DNA from 3 places in the Halomonas sp. Cn5-12 genome. Region 2 is predicted to be linked to each of the others. Evidence: predicted binding sites of a transcription regulator. Region 2 holds the regulator's gene; each other region holds the start of a gene.
What was found. Region 2 encodes FNR, which switches genes on or off when oxygen is low (the NO sensors DNR and NnrR bind a similar motif). Its sites were predicted from a motif close to TTGATNTANATCAA; they were not measured.
Positions count from the first base shown of each region.

Region 1: the regulator FNR is predicted to act here: its motif matches at 5,557-5,570, upstream of cyoA (ubiquinol oxidase subunit II).
Region 3: the regulator FNR is predicted to act here: its motif matches at 5,241-5,254, upstream of frdA (fumarate reductase (quinol) flavoprotein subunit).

Region 1 covers NZ_JAKGAY010000035.1:7,279-14,930, forward strand. The annotation lists gene L1249_RS14935 (phosphopentomutase) at 1-20, opposite strand, end outside; gene deoA (thymidine phosphorylase) at 20-1,372, opposite strand; gene deoC (deoxyribose-phosphate aldolase) at 1,373-2,179, opposite strand; gene L1249_RS14950 (NupC/NupG family nucleoside CNT transporter) at 2,263-3,546, opposite strand; gene L1249_RS14955 (outer membrane protein OmpK) at 3,581-4,426, opposite strand; gene L1249_RS14960 (DeoR/GlpR family DNA-binding transcription regulator) at 4,707-5,474, shown strand; gene cyoA (ubiquinol oxidase subunit II) at 5,784-6,830, shown strand; gene cyoB (cytochrome o ubiquinol oxidase subunit I) at 6,833-7,652, shown strand, end outside.
Region 2 covers NZ_JAKGAY010000006.1:47,926-55,577, forward strand. The annotation lists gene L1249_RS05345 (heavy metal translocating P-type ATPase) at 1-2,239, shown strand, start outside; gene ccoS (cbb3-type cytochrome oxidase assembly protein CcoS) at 2,236-2,454, shown strand; gene L1249_RS05355 (sulfite exporter TauE/SafE family protein) at 2,451-3,146, shown strand; gene hemN (oxygen-independent coproporphyrinogen III oxidase) at 3,323-4,750, shown strand; gene fnr (fumarate/nitrate reduction transcriptional regulator Fnr) at 4,808-5,560, shown strand; gene ttcA (tRNA 2-thiocytidine(32) synthetase TtcA) at 5,547-6,458, opposite strand; gene L1249_RS05375 (DNA polymerase III subunit epsilon) at 6,534-7,184, opposite strand; gene L1249_RS05380 (putative nucleotidyltransferase substrate binding domain-containing protein) at 7,190-7,652, opposite strand, start outside.
Region 3 covers NZ_JAKGAY010000032.1:22,669-30,320, reverse strand. The annotation lists gene L1249_RS14495 (isochorismate synthase) at 1-1,122, shown strand, start outside; gene menD (2-succinyl-5-enolpyruvyl-6-hydroxy-3-cyclohexene-1-carboxylic-acid synthase) at 1,127-2,830, shown strand; gene menH (2-succinyl-6-hydroxy-2,4-cyclohexadiene-1-carboxylate synthase) at 2,820-3,605, shown strand; gene L1249_RS14480 (anion permease) at 3,645-5,114, opposite strand; gene frdA (fumarate reductase (quinol) flavoprotein subunit) at 5,392-7,179, shown strand; gene L1249_RS14470 (succinate dehydrogenase/fumarate reductase iron-sulfur subunit) at 7,176-7,652, shown strand, end outside.

The DNA.
Region 1 (7,652 bases), on a different contig from region 2:
AAGACGATGGCACGACGCATTAGGCTTCTCCTCGGAAGGTCTCTTGCAGCAGGGTGTCGGCGGTGGCCTCGGCGTCGCCGACGGTGACCGCCGCGCGTAGCTGGGCGGCGGCACGGGCGGCGGCCTCTTCGGTGCGGGCGTGGACGATGGCCAGCGGGCGCTGGCTATCCACGCGGTCGCCGATTTCGACGATATCGCTAAACCCGACGCTGTGGTCGACGCTGGCGTCGTTACGCAGGCGACCGCCGCCCAGTTCCACCACGCTCATGCCCACGGCGCGGGTATCGAAACGCTGTACGATACCGCTCTGCTCGGGATACACCGCTTGAGTCACCGGGGCGGTGGCCAGGTAGCTGTCCGAGCGCTCCATAAAGTCGGCGGGGCCGCCCAGTTCGCGCACCATGCGGGCGAAGACTTCTGCGGCCGCGCCGGAGGTGAGCGCTTTGTCCAGCTTGGTAAGGGCTTCTTCGCGGTTAGCCACCAGTTTGCCCGCCATCAGCATCTCGACGGCGAGTTCGCGGGTGACCTGCATCACGCGGCTGTTGGCGCGCTCGCCGCGCAGCAGCGCCAGGGTTTCGACGATCTCCACCGCGTTACCGGCACACGGGGCCAGTGGCTGGCTCATGTCGGTGAGCAGGGCGGTGGTGGGTGTGCCTGCCTGGGTGGCCACGTTGGCGATACTTTTCGCCAGCTCGCGGGATTTTTCCGGGGTGGGCATAAACGCGCCGCTGCCTACTTTGACGTCCATCACCAGGGCATCCAGGCCAGAGGCCAGCTTCTTGCCCAAAATAGACGCGGTGATCAGCGGAATAGATTCCACAGTGGCGGTCACGTCGCGCACGCCGTAGATGCGCTTATCCGCCGGGGCGAGGTTGCCGGTTTGGCCGATAATCGCCACACCGGTGGATTTTACGACATCGCTGAAGCGCTCGGGCGCGGGGTAGGGGTCGTAGCCGGGGATTGATTCCAGCTTGTCCAGCGTGCCGCCGGTGTGGCCCAGGCCACGGCCAGAAATCATCGGCACAAACGCGCCGCAGGCGGCGACCCAAGGGCCTAACACCAGCGATACCAGGTCACCCACGCCGCCGGTGGAGTGTTTGTCTACAATCGGGCCGGGCAGGTTGAGGGAATCCCACTGCATCACGTGGCCAGAATCGCGCGTCGCGGTGGTCAATGCCACGACTTCTTCGCGGCTCATGCCGTTTAAAAACACCGACATGGTGAAGGCGCCAATCTGCGCGTCGCTGATGCGGTCGTCGGCGATGCCCTGTACGAAGGCTTTGATCTCTTCAGCGGGAAGCGGCTGGCCGTCGCGCTTCAGGCGAATCAGTTCTTGGGGAAGCAGGGCGTGGTGAGATGCGTTTGACGACATTTAGTAGCCTCCATTGGTCGCGGCATCGGCATTGCCGTTTAGCGTGTTCAATAAGTTATTCAGCAGGCTGGATGCACCGAACCGGAAGTGCTCGGGCGTCACCCACTGTGGGCCCATGATGTCGGCAGCCAGCGCCAGGTACTGGGCCGCCTCTTCGGCGGTGCGAACGCCACCAGCGGCTTTGAAACCGACATTTTTACCGCTGGCTTTGATGGCTTTTAGCATGATCTCGGCGGCTTCCAGGGTAGCGTTGACCGGTACTTTACCGGTGGAAGTTTTGATAAAGTCCGCGCCACCTTCGATGGCCAGCTCGCTAGCGCGTTGGATAAGCGCAGGCTCTTTGAGTTCGCCAGATTCGATGATGACTTTTAGCTGGGCTTGTCCGCCGCAGGCGGCTTTACACATTTCTACCAGCTCGCGGCCGGTCTCTTCATCGCCTGCCATCAGCGCACGGTAAGGAAACACCACGTCGACTTCGTGAGCGCCAGACGCCACCGCTTCGCGGGTTTCACGGGCAGCGCCCATGATATCGTCGCCGCCGTGGGGGAAGTTGGTGACCGTGGTGATCTTGACTTGGCTCTCCAGCTTGTGGGCGCTGAGCGCGCGGGCAGCGGTGACGATGAACTGCGGGTAAACGCACACCGCCGCCGGGTTGCCGAACGGCGTTTTTACCTGCTGGCACAACGCTTCGATCACGCTGTCGGTGTCGCTGTCGTTCAGGCTGGTCAAATCCATCAGCGTCAACGCTTGGCGAGCGGCTTGGGTGAGTTGGGCTTGAGTAAGCTGGGGGGAGGCAGTCGCGTTCATGAAATTCTCGCAAATCAATAAAAGACAAAACGGGCACTGCGAAAACATAGCAGCGCCCGTTGCATGGTGTCGTACTCGCTGCGTTAAGCCGTCAGGTTGCCCAGCGCAATAAAGAAGCCAGCAATGGATGCCGACATCAAATTAGAGAGCGTACCGGCCAAAACGGCTTTCACACCGAAGCGGGCAATCTCTTTGCGACGCGTGGGCGCAATGCTACCCAAGCCGCCCAGCAGAATCGCAATGGACGACAGGTTGGCAAAGCCACATAGCGCAAAGGAGAGAATCGCCATGGTGTGCGGGGTCATCAGTTGACCCGTCGCCGCCACCACCTGTTCCCCATCGATATAGGGAGCGAGGTTGATATAGGCCACGAACTCGTTGACCACCAGCTTTTGGCCGATGAAAGAACCTGCCAGCGTTGCCTCTTCCCACGGCACGCCGAGCAGGAACGCCAGCGGCGCAAACAGCCAGCCGAGAATCAGCTCGAGGCTCAGCGATTCAAAGCCGAACCAGCCGCCAACGCCACCTAAAATGCCGTTGATCAGCGCGATCAAGCCGATGAACGCCAGCAGCATGGCACCCACGTTGGCTGCCAGCATCAGGCCGGAGGTCGCGCCGGACGCCGCGGCATCCAGTACGTTGGTAGGCTTGTCGTCCTGCTCTTTCAGCTCTTCATCGACCTTGGAAACGCTGTCGCTATCTTCCACGTTCTGGGTTTCCGGCATGATCAGCTTGGCGAACAGCAGGCCGCCAGGCGCCGCCATGAAAGAGGCCGCCACCAGATACTCCATGGGAATGCCCAGCGCTGCGTAGCCCGCCAGAACGGAACCGGCTACCGATGCTAAGCCGCCACACATCACCGCAAATAGCTGCGAAGGCGTCATGCGGGCAATAAACGGACGCACCACCAGCGGGGCTTCGGTTTGGCCAACGAAGATGTTTGCCGTTGCCGAAAGCGATTCGGTACGCGAGGTGCCTAGTGCTTTTTGCAGTGCGCCGCCCAGAATCCGAATGACCCACTGCATGATGCCTAGGTAGTAGAGCACGGCAATCAGCGACGAGAAGAAGATGATGACCGGCAGTACTTTGATGGCGAAGACAAAACCGACGTTTTCTACATCGGCAAGGCCACCAAACAAAAAGCCGATACCGTCGTTGGCGTACACCAGCACCTGGCTAACACCAGCGGAAATGGCTTGCAGCACCGCCTGGCCGAACGGCACGTAGAGCACAAACGCACCGATACCGGCTTGGATGGCAAAGGCACCCAGCACGGTGCGCAGCCGAATCGACTTGCGGTCATAGGAGAAAACAAGCGCAATGGCCACCAGAGTGACCATGCCAACCAGGCTCATGATGAGGGTCATGGGAGTACCTTCGGATCGTGAGGAGTGTGAGCGATTACAGTAAGTTCAACTTCACTGAGTAGATCATCGCGTTTTGATAAGCGTTCGGGGTACCCAGCTTATTGTCTGAGTAGCGATACTGCACGCCGGTGGTAATTAAGTCGGAAGGGTGCCACCACAGGCTAAGCGCGCCGTTAGTGCCCACGCTGCCAGCGGTACCATTCACATAGTTCTGAGAAAGATACTCATCGTCACGACCGAAGGTCTGCTCGTGCCAGTTGGTGACGCTGAAGTTCTGGTTCAGGGCGGTAAAGTCGTAGCCCGCAACCCAGCCGGCCATATAGCCATTCATGCCAGTGTAGCCATCGCTCTGTACGCGTGCTGCACCAATAAACGGCTTGAACCATAGGCCGTTATCGAACGTGGTGCGGTAGCCTAACCCAAGAATTTGGTCCTGCTCGCGAGCGTTGAACCCGTAGTCGCGGAAATCGTACAGATGGGCGTAAATCGACAGCGGGCTGTCGCCCAGGTAGATGTGCGAGGTCACTTTACCAGCGGTGCGGAAGTTGTCTTTACCGCCGCTGGCTTGGTCGAATTGATCATTGGTCGGATTCTCGAAATCGAAGAAGCCGTAGAACTCGCCCCAGCTAAAGCCAACGCCGCCTTCGATTTCAACATACGTAAAGTCGCTTTTCGCTGCGTTGCTAGCAGTGCGCGCTTCGGTGCCGTTCGACCAGTCGAGATAGTTGACTGAGACGTTGGCAAACGACCAAAGGCGGTCAAGGGTGTGCGGCTCGGCATCGTCGGCAAACGCTGGAGTTGCCAAGGCAGCACTTGTCAGTAAAACGCCAGCGCCAAGCGTGACGAACGAAGAAGAACGAGAGTGGGATAAAGCAGTCATGGAAGCCTCAACAGGGTTGTATCTCGGTGCAAGGGCGACTGGCGTACCGACGTTATGAGTCGTGTGGGCTGGCGTAATGTTAAAATTATAACATTGAGTGTTATTTTTTTAACGTTGATTTGCAAGCATTGTCACATCAACGCTGTTTAAATGTGATAAGCGCATCATGGCGGAGTCTAACGCTGTGTCGCAGTGGAAATCAGTAAGGGGCTGACGCAGCATAGGTAGCCCAGTTGGGTCTAACATCGATAACAACATGCATCATAAGGAGATGCCTGCTATGAATGACCGGAGCGCACAGCGCATGGCGATGTTGCAAGAAGCGTTGGCTAGCGGGGGAACACTGCATCTTCGCGATGCCGCCGAGCTGTGCGGAGTCTCCGAAATGACCATTCGTCGGGATCTTTCAACGCAACCTTCAGCCATTAGCCTGCTGGGTGGGCGGCTAGTGATGGCAAGCTGCCCCGGCGTGACGCCGGTATACGACCTTACTGAGCAGCAATCGAGCCACTATCAGGTCAAACAGCGTCTTTGCCAGCGTGCGGCCAGCTTTATTGAAGAGGGCGACACGCTGTTTATCGACTGCGGCTCGACGTTGATTCCACTGCTCAGCCAGCTAAGCCGTTTTCATGAATTAACGGTGGTCACCTATGCCCTTAACGTTGCCAACGCCGTGGCAGCGCTGCCCAATGTGCGCCTAGTGCTGCTGGGCGGGCTGTTCTACGCTTCCTCCCAATCATTTGGCAGCGACGGTATGGGCGCAGCTATCGAGCGTTTGGGCATCAATAAAGCGCTGATCTCCGCCGCTGGGGTGGATTGCGAACGGGGAGTAAGCTGCTTCCATTTTCATGAAGTCGGGCCTAAGCAGGCGGCGATTGCCACCGCGATGCAGCGGCTTTTGATTGTCGATGCCAGTAAGTTCGGCGTGGTGCGTCCGGCCTATTTTGCCTCGCTGGAGGATTTCGATATCGTCGTCACCGACGACGAGCGTGCCCCGGGCTTGTTAGAGCGCCACCCGCTGTCCACGCTGAGCATCTCGCTCGCCTAACAACAGCCACTCCTCAGCCACTACTCCCCAGTGCCCTGTGCCCAAACGGGTGCGCAGGGTGCGGCATAGCGTCTCTTTCTGATTGACCCAGATCAATAGAAAATACTTTCGTCTTAGTTGATGCACGCAAGGTGCACGGCCAAGGCTCGCCACTAACCCCATAAGGTGGCGCATATTTTTCCCGGAGCAACGCAGTTGCGCTCACTGTTCTGGGAAAAGTATGGGGTGATAGTTAGCTTGCTACTTAGCTGGCTATTTAGTCGGCTAGATAGTGGGCTGTTTTAGACAACTCTCTGATGAGATCACACCATGCAACTACCTACCCACTGGCGCAGGCGAGGCACTTTTGTGCTCGTCGTATTGTGCTTGCTGTTAACGGGCTGCAGTTCTGCATTGCTGGATCCCAAGGGGCAGATTGGCGTTGAGCAGCGCTCGCTGATTTTGACCTCCTTTGGGCTGATGCTGATTGTGGTCATTCCGGTGATTGTGATGACGCTGCTGTTTGGCTGGCGCTATCGGCGCAGCAATCGCGTTGCCAAGTATCTGCCGGACTGGGCGCACTCCAATGCCATCGAAGCGGCCGTTTGGACCGTTCCCTGCTTGATCATTGCCGTTCTGGCGTTCCTCACCTGGAAAACCTCCCACAGCCTAGACCCCCACAAACCGCTTGAGAGCGACGTGGCGCCCATGGAGATTCAAGCCGTGGCGCTGGATTGGAAGTGGCTGTTCATCTACCCCGAACAGGGCATTGCTAGCGTCAATGAACTGGCGTTCCCGGTAGATACCCCAGTGCGCTTCCGAGTGAGTTCTGGCTCGGTAATGAACGCGTTCTTCATTCCACGTTTAGGCAGCCAGATTTACGCCATGGCGGGCATGGATAACGACGTTCACCTGATTGCCGACGAAGAGGGCGTCTACCCCGGCCGTTCCACCAACTACAGCGGCGCTGGCTTCTCTGGGATGACCTTCGATGCCCACGTCACCTCTCCGGCGGAATTCGATGCCTGGGTGGAAAACGTGCGCACAGCCGATGACACCCTTACCTTCCCTGAGGGCTACAACGCCCTGGCAGAGCCGAGTGAATACCACCCGGTGGAGTACTTCTCGGCGGTCACGCCCGAGCTGTATGAGTCGATTGTCAGCAGCTTCCACGGCGGTGAAGGCAGCGGGCACGGCGGTCATGCAAGCCACGGGGACGCCATCAGTGACGCCCACGATAGCCACGGTGAATCCAGCGAGCTAGAGAGCGCCAGCGCTTCTCAACAGCAGGCCGCGATCGGCCACGTTACCAATCAGCATGCAGGTGATGACCACGCCATGGGCGGCCATCCCACAAGCGTTGAAGCGGGGGGTTAAGCATGTTTGGAAAACTCACGTTAGAAGCAATTCCGTATCACGAACCGATCATTATGGTCGTTGCTGCCTTTATGGCGATCGGGGGTGCCGCGCTACTTGGCGCATTGACGTATTACCGTAAGTGGGGCTGGCTGTGGAACGAGTGGTTTACCTCCGTTGACCACAAAAAGCTCGGCATTATGTACTTTGTGGTGGCCTTGGTGATGCTGCTTCGCGGCTTTGCCGATGCGATTATGATGCGTACCCAGTTGGCCATGGCGGCCGGTGGGGCTGCTGGTTATCTCCCTCCTGAACACTACGATCAGATCTTTACCGCCCACGGCGTAATCATGATCTTCTTCGTTGCGATGCCCATGGTCATCGGCCTGATGAACCTGGTGGTGCCGCTGCAAATCGGCGCCCGCGACGTTGCTTTCCCGTTTTTGAATAACCTGAGTTTCTGGCTGTTCGCTGTCTCGGCGATTTTGGTCAATATTTCCCTCGTGGTAGGGGAGTTCGCCAAAACCGGCTGGCTCGCTTATGCGCCTTTATCGGGGATAGAGTTTAGCCCTGGGGTGGGGGTCGATTACTGGATATGGGCACTGCAAATATCCGGGATAGGCACCACGCTCACCGGCATTAATTTCTTCGTTACCATTCTGAAAATGCGCACCAAAGGCATGACCCTGTTTCGCATGCCGATTTTTACCTGGACGTCGCTGTGCGCCAACGTCCTGATTATTGCCTCGTTCCCGATTCTGACTGCGACCATCGCGCTGCTAACGCTTGACCGCTACTTCGGTATGCACTTCTTCACCAATGACTTTGGCGGCAACATGATGA
Region 2 (7,652 bases):
GGATACTTGGTCGGTATTTGACGACCCTGGCCTACAGTCGCAGTTTGTTCATCCGGATGGCGATGAGGGCCACGTTAGGGCAACGCTTGCCGTAGAAGGGATTACCTGTGCCGCCTGCGCCTGGCTTATCGAGCACCGATTGAACGCGCTTGAAGGCGTTGTCTCCAGCGCGGTGAATCTGACCCATCACCGCCTGCGGGTTTCCTGGGACCCAAACGTAGTAAAGCTATCGCAGCTATTCGCTGAACTTGCCGCGATTGGTTACGATGCTCAGCCCTATGAACCCGACCAAGCCCAGACGCGGCTGCAGCATGAAGAGCGCATGAATGTGCGCCGCTTAATAGTGGCGGCGGTCGGGATGATGCAGGTGATGATGTTCTCCATCCCCATTTATGTGTCGGGGCCTGGGGAACTCAGTGAAGACTTCTTTGCGCTGTTTCACTGGCTCTCGTTCGCTCTGGCAACGCCGGTGGTGTTCTTTTCGGCGCTGCCCTTCTTCCGTAACGCCCTGCGCGATCTCAAAACCGGCGTACTAGGGATGGATGTGCCTGTTTCATTAGCCATTGGTGGCGCGTATTTCGCCAGCAGCTACGCGGTGCTGTTTAACGTGGGTGAGGTCTATTTTGACTCGGTCGCCATGTTTACCTTCTTCCTACTGTTTGGCCGCTACGTGGAAGGACGCGCTAGGCGGCGCAGCGGCCATAGCGGCAATGCGCTTAGTGGCGTGCTACCGGTGTCTGCTACACGGCTGGAAGCTGACGGCAGCGAACGCATTCTGCCCGCTAGCGAGCTTGCCCCAGGCGACCGCGTACTTATCAAGCCCGGCCATGGCGTCCCCGCCGACGGTATTATCGAAGATGGCGAGTCTAGCCTGGACGAGTCGATGCTGACCGGCGAGTACCTGCCCGTCACCCGCCGAGTGGGCGAACAGGTGGTAGGTGGCAGCCAAAACATGGAAAACCCGCTCACGGTGCGGGTTACTCATGCAGGCAACAATGCACGCGTGGCGGGCATTGTGGATTTAACCGACCGCGCCTTTGCCAGCCGCCCACGTTTGGCGCAAATGGCGGCGCGCATGGCCCACCTGTTTGTACTGCGCCTGCTGGTGGTCACCGCTTGCGTGACCGTGGCGTGGTGGTTTATCGACCCTTCCCGCATGCTTTGGGTGCTGCTCTCCGTTCTAGTGGTGACCTGCCCCTGTGCGCTGGCACTCGCCACCCCAACGGCTCTCACGGCAGGGCATGGACAGCTGCGCCAGCGTGGCGTGCTGATCACCCGCGCCGATGCCATCGAATCACTTTCTAACGCCACGCGGGTGATTTTTGACAAAACCGGCACGCTCACCCGTGGCGAGATGCAGCTCACCCAAACCTGCCCGTTAAACGAGCAAAGTAGCGAACAGCTACGGGCCATTGCCGCCGCGCTGGAAGCCCACTCCGAGCATCCCATTGCCCGCGCGTTTCGCCCGTTCCGCGATGCCACACTGCAGGCGCGTCAGGTGAAAAGCGTCACCGGCAGCGGGCTAGAAGGCGTGCTTAACGGCACAACGTGGCGCTTGGGCAAGCCCGATTTTGCAACGACCGAGCCACTCACGCCGCCCAGCGCCGGGCAGTGGCTGCTGCTGAGTGAAGATAGCGCCCCGCGGGCCTGGTTTAAGCTCCACGACGGTATCCGTGAAGATGCTGCGCAAACCGTAGCCGCCCTGCAGGCCAGAGGGCTTAACGTTGAGTTACTGTCAGGCGATACGCAGGAAGCCGTAGAGAGCTTAGCCGAGCAGCTCAACATCACCACCTGGCACGCGGGCAAATCACCAGAAGGTAAGCTGGAGCGGCTGCGTGAACTGCAGGCGCAGGGCGAACGTGTGGTCATGATTGGCGACGGCATTAACGATGTACCCGTGCTCGCCGGTGCCGATGTGGCCATTGCCATGAATGGCGCCACCGACTTGGCACGCACTCGGGCCGATGCGGTCTTGCTCAGCCCACGCTTAATACGTATTTTCGAGGCCATCGAGATTGCCAGCGCCACTCGGCGCATCATGCGCCAAAATATGATTTGGTCGGCTTGCTATAATTTCTCTGCGCTTCCCCTGGCCGCGATGGGGCTGGTACCGCCTTGGTTGGCGGCGATCGGTATGTCGCTAAGCTCTCTCTTCGTGGTAGGTAATGCGCTGCGCCTCACGCGCTGGCGTACCTCACCCGCTCCTCAGATAGCCCCAGCCACACCGGTGACCGTATGACCATTCTCTACCTACTGATTCCGCTGTCGCTGATTCTGTTGGGGCTGGCAGTGTGGGCGTTCTTCTGGGCCGTGAAGAATGACCAGTTCGACGACTTGGAAGGCCCTGCCCATCGCATTCTGTTCGACGACGATGAGAACGATCTCACCCCCGAACAGCGCGCCGAGCGCAAAAAAGGTACCAAGCCACCCCGTGACCGTGAGCCACCGCCGTGAACCCGACCGGACTTGACCTGCCGCCGTTGATGGCGGCGTTTGTGTTTGGCCTGATGGGCGGGGCTCACTGCATTGGCATGTGCGGCGGCATCATGAGCGCCCTCACCTTCGCCGTGCCACCCAGCATGCGCCACCCAGCTCGCATGGGGGGATTACTGCTCAGCTATAACACGGGCCGTATCCTGAGCTATATGACGGCAGGAGCCTTGGTGGCCGCGCTCGGCACCTTGGTATCGCTGTCACCTCAGGCGCGTATCGCGCTGCAGGTCGTCGCGGCGGTGATGCTGATCCTAATGGCGCTGTATATCGCCAACTGGTGGAAAGGGCTATTGAAAGTCGAAGCCGTGGGGCGCAGGCTATGGCGCTTCATCGAACCCGTCGGGCGGCGTTTGATGCCCGTGGTTCACCTGCCGCAAGCCTTTGCGCTCGGTGCCCTGTGGGGCTGGCTGCCTTGTGGGCTGGTGTACTCGATGCTCGCCTGGAGCTTGGCCATCGCCGACCCGCTACAAGGGGCGCTATTGATGGGGGCCTTCGGCCTGGGAACGCTGCCTGCCCTGTTAGCCACGGGTCTGGCCGCCCGCCAGCTCAGCCAGTTAATTCGTCACCCGGCGACCCGTAGCCTTGCCGCGCTGACGATTATCGGTTTTGCCCTGTGGCAGCTTTGGGCGCTGATGCCCCATGCCGGGCATTAAGAGCTTACCCATCAAACTCCTCTAGACAATACTCAATACAAACATCCTATCGCTTGATATAGCTCAACGCTTTCCCTTCTACGCTGACGTAGCATTCCAACACGCGTTCGAGCTGCGAAGCTCGTCGCTTATGTTGATCGGTTCTTGCTTTGCCCTGCTACTTAGGAGCGCTCCTTATGCCCGTTCATGCCACTGCTGCTCTCGCTCACCCTATTTCTGCAGCGGTTGAGGCCACCGCCTGGGATGACGCCCTGATACGCCGCTACGACACCAGCGGCCCTCGCTACACCTCATACCCTACAGCACTCTCGTTTCACGACCAGTTCACCGCTGACGATATGACCCAGGCGCTTGAACGCAGCAATGCCAGCCAAAAGCCGCTCTCACTTTATGTTCATGTGCCCTTTTGTCGCAAAATCTGTTTTTACTGCGCGTGCAATAAAATCGCCACGAAAAATACAGCCCTCGCAGAGCCCTACTTGTCTCGGCTGGATCGAGAAATGGTGCTGACCTCCCGGCATCTTGATACAAAGCGGCCAGTGCAGCAGCTGCACTGGGGCGGCGGCACGCCGACGTTCTTAACCCTGGCGCAGATGAGCGATTTAATAGACCGCCTGGATGCACGGTTTGGCTTATCGAGCGCACCGGACCGCGACTACGCTATTGAAATTGACCCACGCGAAGCGGATGTCTTTACCCTGCGCCACCTGCAGTCGCTGGGCTTTAATCGCTTAAGCCTGGGCGTTCAGGATCTCAACCCACAGGTGCAGGCAGCGATTAATCGCGTGCAGCCACGGGTGCTCACTGAAACCTTGATGGATGAGGCGCACCGGCTTGGTTTTCGCTCGCTCAACCTCGATTTAATTTATGGCCTGCCCTTTCAAACCGAGCAAAGCTTCGCTGATACCCTAAGCCAAGTGATTGAACTGGGCCCGGCACGGCTGTCGGTCTTTAACTATGCCCATATGCCAACCCGCTTTGCGCCCCAACGACGTATTAATGAAGCCGACCTGCCCAGCGCGGATGAAAAACTGGCTATTTTGCGTACCACTATTGAGATGCTGACCCAAGCGGGCTATGTACATATTGGTATGGATCACTTTGCTCGCCCAGAGGACAGCTTGGCTCAGGCACAGCGCTACGGTACGCTGCAGCGCAACTTCCAGGGATACTCAAGCCATTCCCAGTGCGACTTGATTGGTTTGGGGGTGTCGGCTATTTCTCGGGTAGACGACGTTTACGCACAAAACCCCACTCAGCTGTCCCACTATGAAGCTGCCTTAGATGAAGGTAGGCTAGCGACCGTAAAAGGGTTACTCTTAAATAAGGATGACCTAATGCGCAGAGAGGTGATTGAGCGCTTAATGTGCGATATGGCCATTGACCTTGAAGCAATAGGCCAGCGTTGGCAGATAAATGCCGCTGATTACTTTTCAACCGCTCTTGAACGGTTGAAAACCGCCGAGCAGGATGGCCTGCTAGTGCGCCAAGGCCTCTATTTACAAGCTACGCCCACCGGACGGCTGTTGATTCGGCACTTAGCCATGGCCTTCGATAATCACCTGCAACATCAGGGCAACCAACGCTACTCGAAGATTTTATAAGCGTATCGAGACACCTACCCCCTGCGCCTATGATGGCTAATAAAAAGGGAGCACCACATGTCATATCCTGCCAGCCAACGACGTTCACTGCTGCAAGAGGCGCGCTGCCAAACCTGTAGCCTAAGCTCGCTGTGCCTACCGCTTGCCCTAGAGCTTGAGGATATGAGCCAGTTCGATGCGATTATCCGCCGCCGCTCGCCGTTGAAAAAAGGCGAGCGGCTGTTTCGCCAAGGAGATCCTTTCACCAGCGTTTACGCGGTGCGCTCTGGCAGCTTGAAGCAGGTGACTAGCGAAGGGAATGGCAACGACCAGCTCACCAATTTCTTTCTACCCAGCGAGCTGGTGGGTCTGGATGGGATTGACGAAGAACACTACCCCGGCACCGTGATTGCCCTGGAAACCACCACGGTATGCGAAATTCCGTTTGACCGTTTGGACTCGCTCTCCGAGGAGCTGCCCGAACTGCGCGGCCAGCTTTACCGCAGCATGAGCAAGGAACTACGAGACGACCGGCGGATGATGCGTTTACTGTCACGCAAAACTGCCGATCAGCGGCTGGCCAGCTTTTTGATTACACTTTCTGACCGTTTTCGGCGCCGGGGCTACTCCCCCTATAGCTTCCGGCTTTCCATGTCACGGGCAGATATGGGCAACTATCTAGGCCTCGCGGTGGAGACGGTTAGCCGTATTCTTAGCCGCTTTCAGCAGCAAAACGTGGTGGCCGTCTCCGGGCGCGAGGTCAATATTTTGGATATGCGGCGCCTCATCACCCTAGCTGAAGAGGAAGCCCAAGCGGTTAACTCACGTTAAACGCCTGAATGCGCCCCTCCATCAATGCGGCCTGCTTCGCTTCCAGACCGGCAAAATCAAACAGCTCACGGTCGGCAAGCTGCGAAGGGGCAACGTTGGTCACCGCTTTGAACATACTCTCCAACCGGCCGGGGTGTTTTTTATCCCACTCCGCCAGCATCTCTTTGACAACCTGGCGCTGCATATTGGGCTGAGAGCCGCACAGGTTGCAGGGAATGATCGGAAACTCCATCAGCCTTGAAAACTCCGCAATATCCGCCTCTTTGCAGTAGGCCAGCGGGCGAATCACGATGTTTTTACCATCATCCGAGAGCAGCTTCGGTGGCATGGCTTTTAAGGTGCCGCCAAAGAACATATTGAGAAACAGCGTCTCCAGGATATCTTCCCGGTGGTGGCCCAAAGCAATTTTGTTGGCCCCAATCTCCTCGGCAAAGCCATACAACGAACCACGCCGCAGCCTTGAGCAGAGCGCGCAGGTGGTTTTACCTTCCGGGGTTTTCTCCTTCACCACCGAGTAGGTATCACGCTCCAGAATGTGATATTCCACGCCTTGCTTATCCAGGTACTGGGGCAACACGTGTTCTGGGAAACCTGGCTGCTTCTGATCCATATTGACCGCTACCAGGGAAAAATTAACCGGTGCGTTGCGCTGTAGGTTGCGCAGAATCTCCAGCATCGTATAGCTATCTTTACCACCAGAGAGACACACCATGACCCGGTCGCCATCCTCGATCATGTTGTAATCGATGATGGCGTTCCCTACTTCGCGCCGCAGGCGTTTTTGCAACTTGTTGAATTCACGCTTCTGCTTGGCATCCTGCAGCTCATGCTGCTGGACAAGGGGCTCGTCAGACGCGCTGTCTGACGAAGTGGGGTCAAAGTAGTCAGGTTGTAACATGATCGTCGCACTGCCGATGGGTGAAGGAGCAGCGCATATTCTAACAACACTACGAAGCTCTACCCAATACAAACCCTAGGCAGTTAACGCTATCTCGCGCTGAAGACGCAGATACAGCAACGCGCTGGCGGTGGCTTCGCTGACCACGCTGGGCCAGGTTAATGGGGGCAGTTTCCATCGGGTAAGCGCATCACCAAGGCAACTGCTGGCTTCGATATGAGGATGCAGCCGCCGTAGCTGACGCCCGTGCAGCTTGGCAATATCCACCTGCGCGTTAGGCAGCCCGAATCCCAGCACGTTTCGAAACAGCCCATTAAGCGGCTCAATGGTGTTCTCTAATTGCCACCCGACTAACGGCCGATTGCCAATAAACTCCGCCAGCTCACTCAGACACTCAGCATCGGGAGAACGGGGCGAGTGCGTGGTATGCAACTGATGATGGCGTCGCAGAGTAGCAGGCGCCAGCGCCGATGATGCAACTAAGGTGGCCACCCACGTACGACTGGTGTGCACTTGGCGCGGGCTTAGCACCACCGCCGCCACACTCATTACAGCGGGCTGAACGGCGCTTACCTGGCACGCCATGGCCACGGCCTCTTCCCCCATATAAGGCTGAAACAGCCAGGCATAGGGCGAGTCCGCCCAGCGACGGCGGTCGCTCTCACGCTGAAGCAGCGTGCGCAGTGAACCGCTGAACAGGGTCATATGTCGATCTAACAAGCGCATTCCGCTCACGAATACTCCAAATGGTAACGATGGGAAAGACGCTGCTTAAAGTCTTTCACGATGTGTAGGGCTTCACGCAACAAGTCCCGTTCTAGCGAAGAGAGCTCCTGAACGACCACTCGATTGGTACGTTTAGGGTTGGCGTTATCCAACTCCTGAAGCTGCTGACGAAGGCGTAGCTCGGTAAACAGCGCCAGTGCCTCGCCTAGATCATCAGCAAAGCGGCGGTCAAGCCGCCCATCGGCGGCCAAGGCATCTAAGCGGTCCAAGGTAGAGGTCGCATTAATGCGCCGCTCAAGGGCCATCGTACGCACACCGTGGACTATCGGAAAAATACCGCCTTTTTTGATATCAATACCGTGCTGGGGCTTTTTCAGCGAGCCAAATAGCGTCAGCGGCGTCGAGAAGCGCAGTGCCGCCCGGGCAAAGTAAGAGAGCAGCAGTTCATCGTGGGAGCAGCGCTCAAAC
Region 3 (7,652 bases), on a different contig from region 2:
ATGCAGCGTCAGGCGCAGGGGCAGGCACAATCCCAGGCCCAAGCCCAGCCCCAGCCCGCCAGCGGCTCGCCCGACTATTTCGGCGGGGTGGCCTTCGATGCCCAGGCGGCGGGTTGGCCCGGGTTTGGTGACTGCCGCTTCATACTGCCCCGTGTGCTGCTCAAGCGTCAGCAGGGGCGGTGCACGCTTTCCGTGAACCTGCACTTCGATGACCGCCCGCCCGCCGAAGAGCTGGCCACTGCCCAGGCGTGTCTGGCGGCCATCGTCCCGGAACAGCCGCTGCCCCCGGTGGCCCATGGCAGCTACCAGCGGTGTGATACGCCCACTCGGCCGGAGTGGGCCCGCTGGGTGTCGCAGGTGACCCAGCCCGAACGGCTGCAGCAGCTTCCCAAAGTGGTGCTTTCCCGAGAAACCTGCCTGACCGCCGAGCGCGTGCCCAGCCCCTGGGCCTTGCTGGGGCGCTGGCAGGCCGAGGCGCGGCACTGCTTTCATTTCGGGGTGCAGTGGGCGCCCGGTACGGCGCTGATTGGCTGCTCCCCCGAACGGCTCTACCGCCGCCAGGGCCAGCAGCTGATCACGGAGGCACTGGCCGGTACGACCCGGCGGGGGCGTGACACGGCGCAGGATGAAGCGCTCGCCGGAGCGCTGCTGGCCGATAAAAAGAACGGCCTGGAAAACCAGTGCGTGTACCAGCAGCTGTTGACCCAGCTGGAGCCGCTGGCCCAGAGTCTGGAGATGGGCGAGGCCCACGTGGTGCGGCTGCGGTCCGTGCAGCATATTCGCCGCGAAATTCATGCCGAGCTGCACCCCTTCATCACCGACCAGCAGCTGCTCAGCGTGCTGCCGCCCACGCCCGCCGTCGGCGGCACGCCGCGGGCGGCGGCGCTGGCCAGAATCCGCGAGCTGGAGCGCCACGCCAGGGGCTGGTACGCCGGTGCCTTTGGCCGCGTGGGGCATGGCTCCAGCGAGCTGGCGGTGTCGATTCGCTGTGCCCATGTCAGCGATACGGCGATCCGCCTGTACGCGGGGGCGGGTATCGTGGCGGGGTCGCAGGCCGACGACGAGTGGCACGAGCTGGATGCCAAGATTGCCGATATTCTCTCGCTGCTGGGAATGGGATAAGCCGATGCATTACGCCACCTTTAACCACGTTTGGGCGTCGCTGCTGTTGGAAGAGCTGTACCGCTGGGGGTTGCGCGAGGTAGTCGTGGCGCCGGGCTCGCGCTCCACCCCGCTGACCATGGCGGCCAGCGAGCACGCCGGGCTGCGCTGCCATACTCACTTCGACGAGCGCGGGCTGGGGTTTATGGCGCTGGGCCTGGCCCGAGGCGCCCAGCAGCCGGTGGCGGTGATCACCACGTCCGGCACGGCGGTGGCCAACCTTTATCCGGCCGTGGTGGAAGCCGCGCTGCTGGGCGTGCCGCTGGTGATTCTGTCTGCCGACCGGCCCATCGAGCTGCTGGATAACGGCAGTAACCAGGCCATCGACCAGCGGGATATCTTCGCCCGCCACACGGTGGCGCACCACGACTTGCCGACCCCCAGCCGCGAGATTCCCGCCGCCTATTTGCTCAGCACGATCGACCAGACCATGGCGCAGCAGCATCGCCTGCCGGGCCCGGTGCACTTCAACTGCCGCTACCGCGAACCGCTCTACCCTTCCGGCCCGCCCATGGAGGCCAGCGACTACCTGGCGCCGCTTTCGCGCTGGCAGCACCGCGATGCCCCCTGGAGCGCCTGGCAAACCGCTCCTGCCGCCTTGCCGGTGGCATGGCCCGCCGCCTTCACCCGGCAGCGCGGGGTAATCGTGGTGGGGCGCATCGATGACCCCCAGCAGGCGGCCCCCATTGCGGCCCTGGCCGAGCAGCTGGGCTGGCCGCTGTTGGCCGACCTGCAAAGCCAGCTGCACGGCGACCCGCGCCACCTGGTGCACATGGACCTGGCCCTTCAGGACCCGCAGGTCAGCGCCGAGCTGGGCCGCGCCAACGTGCTGCTGCAGTTTGGCGGCAGGCTGATTTCCAAGCGCCTGACCCAGATGATTGCAAGCCACCCCTGGCAGCAGGCGTGGCTGGTCGACCCGTTACCCCAGCGCCTGGACCCGGACTTCACCCTTACCCAGCGGCTGGTGTGCACGCCCGCCGAGGCCATCGCCACGCTGCCCGCCGGGCCCGCCCAGCCCCCCTGGCATACCCTGGCGCGCCTTCAGCAGCGTACCCGCCAGGGCATCGAACGCTATACGGCGGAGTTTTCCGAGCTGGGGGTGTGTCATCAGGTGTCGCAACTGGCCAGAGGGGCGCTGTTCGTGGGCAACAGCCTGCCCGCCCGGCTGATGAACATGCTGGGCTCGACCCGTTCGACGCCGCTGCGGGTGATGGCCAATCGCGGGGCTTCGGGCATCGATGGGCTGCTGGCCTCTGCGTACGGGTTGGCCTGCACGACCGATGAACCCACCACGGTGATTCTGGGCGACACCAGCGCGCTTCACGACCTCAACAGCCTGGCGCTGCTGGCCAGGGCCAAAGCGCCGCTGGTCGTGGTGGTGCTGAATAACGATGGCGGCAGCATTTTCCACATGCTGCCGGTGCCGGACGAAGGCGACCTGCTGGAGCGCTACTATCGCCAACCCCACGGGCTCGCGTTCGAGCATGCGGCGCGCATGTTTCACCTGAACTATGCCGCACCGACCACGCTGGCGGCGTTTGGCGAGGCCTACACCCAGGCGCTGGAAGCCGGGGTGACGCTGATCGAGGTCACGGTGCCCCATCAGCAGGCCACCGATGCGCTGCAAGCCTTGGGCGCGTGGCTCCGGGAGGCAGCCCATGCATCCTGACCCTTCGCCGCCTTTTACGCTGGTAATGCTGCACGGCCTGCTGGGCGATAGGGACGATTGGCAGGCGCTTGGCGAGGCGCTGGAGCAAGCGCAGCCGGGCGTGCGCTGCCTGGCGCTGAACCTGCCGGGGCATGGGCAGCCCATCACGCCTGCAGTAGGCTCTTTTGCGGATTTTCATGACTGGCTCAGCGGCACGCTGGCCGAGGCGGGCGTGGGGCGTTATGGCCTGCTGGGCTACTCCCTGGGTGGCCGACTGGCGCTCTATCATGCCAGCCAACGGCCCGCCGGTCTGGAGGCGCTGTGGTTGGAGAGCGCGCACCCCGGGCTGGCCGCGCCAGAGCGGGAAGCGCGCCGCGCCCACGATGAGCACTGGGCGCAGCGTTTTGAGCAGTCGCCGCTGGCCGACGTGCTGACAGCATGGTACCAGCAGCCGGTGTTTGCCGATTTGACGGCCTCACAGCGCCAGCGTCAGATTCAGCGCCGGTTGGCCAACCATGGCCCCGCCGTGGCGCACATGCTGCGGGCCACCTCGCTGGGTCGGCAGCCCTCTCTCTGGCAGTGGCTGGCCGAGACCGACCTGCCAGTGGGCTATTTCTCCGGCCTGCGGGACCATAAGTTCAACACCCTGGCCAATCGCCTGACGCAGCACGCGCCGCGCCTGCGCCACTGGGCGCTGCCGGGCGGCCATAACCTGCATGTGGAACACCCCAAGGCCATGGTAGGGCACTTGTCACAGCAACTGGCACAGCACTTGGCACAGACGCTGCCGCGCTGAGGCGCGGCAAGCGCATGGTGCACTGAGTCAGTACGTGGCTCACTGAATCAGCAGTAGCCAGGGCAGACCAATGGCCAGCCAGGCCACCAGGAACAGCAGCCCGAAGATGGCCCCCAGGCGCCAGTACAGCGCGCTGGGCAAGTAGCCGCTGCCGTAATACACCGGGCTGGGGCCGGTGCCATAAGGGGTCAGGATGCCCATGAAGCCCAGGGTGGGCAGCAACAGCAGAATGAACAGCTGCATGTCCAGCCCTGCAATGCCTGACGCCGCCGCCAGCATGACCGGCAGCAGGGCAGTCACGTGGGCGGTGATGCTGGCGAAGAAGTAGTGCAGAACATAGAAGATGACCACCAGGGCGACCATGGCCAGCAGCGGGTCGAAGTGGCTGATCTGCCCACCTACCAGGTTACCGAACCAGCCCACGAAGCCCACCTGGCTCAAGCCACCCGCCAGAGCCACCAGGGTGGCAAACCACACGAAGGTGTTCCAGGCGGCGCGGTTGTCGAGAATGTCGTTCCAGCTCACCATGCCGGTCAGCAGCATGCCGCAGATGACCACCAGCCCCACCAGCGACGCCGATACCCGGTCGCCAGCGAAGATCCATAGCAGCAGCGCGGTGACCACCATGATAACCAGCACGATTTCGTGGCGGGTCAGTGGGCCCAGGTTCTGCAGCTCCCCTTTCGCCCAGTCGGAGATCTCATGCCCGGCCTTTACCTCCGGGGCGCACAGCCAGTAGCACAGCAGCGGCACCAACAGCAGCAGAAGGACCCCCACCGGCACCACCGCCATGAACCACTGCCCCCAACTGATATGGATGCCCGTGGCGCTTTCGGTGAGCGCGATGGCCAGCAGGTTCGGCGCCAAGGCGGTGAGAAACATCGAGCTGGTCACGCAGGTGGCCGCAATGGCGGTCCACATCAGGAAGCTGCCCATACGCTTCATGCTGGGGTCATTGGGGTGCGAGTCGTACAGCGGCGGCAGGTTACGAATGACCGGATAGATGGTGCCTGCGCTGCGCGCCGTATTGGAGGGTGTGAAAGGGGCCAGAATGCCATCGGCGATCATCACCGCGTAGCCCAGGGTCAGCGTGCGCTTGCCCATGGCGTGCACCAGCCACAGCGAGATCCGCCGCCCCAGCCCGGTCTTTTCATACCCCAGGGCAAACATGAAGGCACCGAAAATCAGCCAGACGGTAGCGTTGGTGAACCCCGAGACCGCCCAGGCGAAGGCCTGGTTGGTGGCGTTGAAGCCGTCGTTGGCCAGCTGCTCCGGGGAGAACAGCACCCAGCGGGAAAGCAGCGCTACCAAGGTGACGCCGACCAGCCCGATGACCGCGCCGGGCAGGGGTTCCAGAATCAGGCCGACCACGCAGCCTAAAAAGATGGCAAAGAAGTACCAGGCATGGGGCGGTAGCCCGGCCGGGGTAGGCAGCAGGGCGATCACCAGCGTGGTGGCCAGTGGCGCGAGCAGCGGCCAGCGAGAGCGGAGCGAAGCGCTAAGGTTCATGGCGACCTCTCGATAAGTTATCGGCAAGCCGTAGCGCCTTGCCTGAGTGAGCACAGCAGAGATAAGGTTCAGCGTGGTGTTTCACGGGTGTCAGGGAAAGCATAGGCAAGGCAAGTCGCGGTTTATTTGATCTATATCAATCATGCTTTAGATCAACGCCGAAGGCCTGTCGGGCTGTGATAACGTCGCTTCATCAGCAGGGCGGCAGGCCGTGCGCAGGCCGGAATCGCGTCATGAGAAGTACGTCATGAGTAGTGCAGCCGCACAAGGGGGTGCCATGCAGCAGCAGGATGTGGATATCGTCATCGTCGGCGGTGGGGGCGCGGGCCTGCGGGCCGCCATCGCGGCCGCCGAGCAGGCCAAACAGAGCGGTCACGCGCAGCGCATTGCGCTGGTGTCCAAGGTGTATCCCATGCGTTCCCACACGGTGGCGGCCGAAGGGGGCGCGGCGGCGGTGACCAGTGACGAGGACTCGTTTCAGGCGCACTTCGACGACACGGTTTCCGGGGGTGACTGGCTGGTGGAGCAGGGCGTGGTGGACTACTTCGTGCGCCACGCCTACCAGGAGCTGGTGCAGATGGAGCGCTGGGGCTGCCCCTGGAGCCGCCAGCCCGATGGCCGCATACAGGTGCGCCGCTTTGGTGGTATGAAAACCGCGCGCACCTGGTTTGCTGCCGACAAGACCGGCTTCCATATGCTGCACACGCTGTTTCAGACCTCGCTGAAATACCCCGAGATCGAACGCTTCGACGAGTACTTCGTACTGGACCTGGCCGTGCACGAAGGGGCCGTGGTGGGCGTCATTGCTCTGCAGGTCGCCACGGGTGAGCTGCTGCTGTTGCGTGCCAAGGCGGTGGTGCTGGCCACCGGCGGGGCGGGGCGGCTATTCCGCTTCAATACCAATGCGGGCATCGTCACCGGTGACGGCATGGCCATGGCCTACCGCCACGGCGTGGCGCTGCGCGACATGGAGTTCGTGCAGTACCACCCCACCGGCCTGCCCGGCTCGGGCATCCTGATCACCGAAGCGTGCCGGGGGGAGGGCGGTATTCTGCTCAACAAGGAGGGTTACCGCTACCTGCAGGACTACGGCCTGGGGCCGGAAACACCCCTGGGCAAGCCGGAAAACAAGTACATGGAGCTGGGGCCTCGGGACAAGCTCTCCCAGGCGTTCTGGCAGGAGCAGCAGGCCGGACGCACCGGCAAGTTTGGCGACAGCGACGTGGTCTATCTCGACCTTCGCCACCTGGGTGCCGACTATCTACATGAGCGCCTGCCGTTCATCTGCGAGCTGGCCAAATCTTATATCAATGTCGACCCCGTCAAGGAGCCGATCCCGATTCGGCCTGCGGTGCACTACACTATGGGCGGCATCGAAACCGATCCCCAGTGCGAAACCACCATCGCGGGGCTGTACGCCGCCGGGGAGTGTGCCTCGGTAGGCCTGCATGGGGCCAACCGGCTGGGCTCCAACTCGCTGACCGAGCTGCTGGTCTTTGGCCGCTTGGCCGGGGAGCAGGCCAGCCAGCGGGCTGCCCGCACCGACTGGGTGGCGCTGCCGGTCTTGCAGGCGCAGGCCCAGCGGCAGCAGGCGCGGTTGGCCACGCTCTGCGATGGCCAGGGCAGCGGTGAATCCTGGGTGACGCTCAAGCACGCCATGGTGCAGGCCATGGAGAGCGGCTGCGGCATTTACCGCACCGAAGCAGGCATGCAGCAGGCGTTGGACACCCTTCGCCAGCTGCGCCAGCGCTATGCCCAGGTGCGGGTCAGTGACACCAGCAAGATCTTCAATACCGAGCTGCTGGAGTGCCTGGAGTTTGGCTACGGGCTGGAGATCGCCGAGGCGTCGTGCCTGGCCGCGTTGGAGCGTCGCGAATCCCGGGGTGCCCACCAGCGTCTGGACGAGGGCCTGCAGGCCCGCGACGACGTAGGCTATCTCAAGCATAGCCAGGTGTTTTACCAGGGTGATGCGCCCGCCGAGCTGCGCTGGCAGGCGGTGGATACCCGCTTTTCGGCCCCGGCCGCGCGGGTTTACGGGGATGCGGCCAAGGGAGGCAAGGCATGAACAAGCACATCAGTATCAAGCGTTACCTGCCCGACAGCGCAGCGGAACCCTACTGGCAAACCTACGACGTTGCGGTGGAGGACAGCACCTCGCTTCTCGACGCGTTGAACCATATCAAGGAGCAGCAGGACAGCACGCTGAGCTACCGCTGGTCTTGCCGAATGGCGATTTGTGGCTCCTGCGGCGTCATGGTCAACGGCATTCCCAAGCTGGGCTGTAAAACCTTCCTACGCGACTACCCTGACGAGATTCGTATCGAACCGCTGGCGCACTTCCCCGTGCAGCGGGACCTGGTCGTGGATATGGCGCTGTTCCTGGAGCACCTGGCGGCGGTGAAGCCCTACCTGATCGAACAGGATCCGGTACAGACCTTCGACCCCGGCCAGGCGCAGCCCCACACACAAACGCCTGAACAGCTGGCGCGCTATCGGCAGTTTGCCAACTGCATCAACTGTGGCCTGTGCTATTCGGCG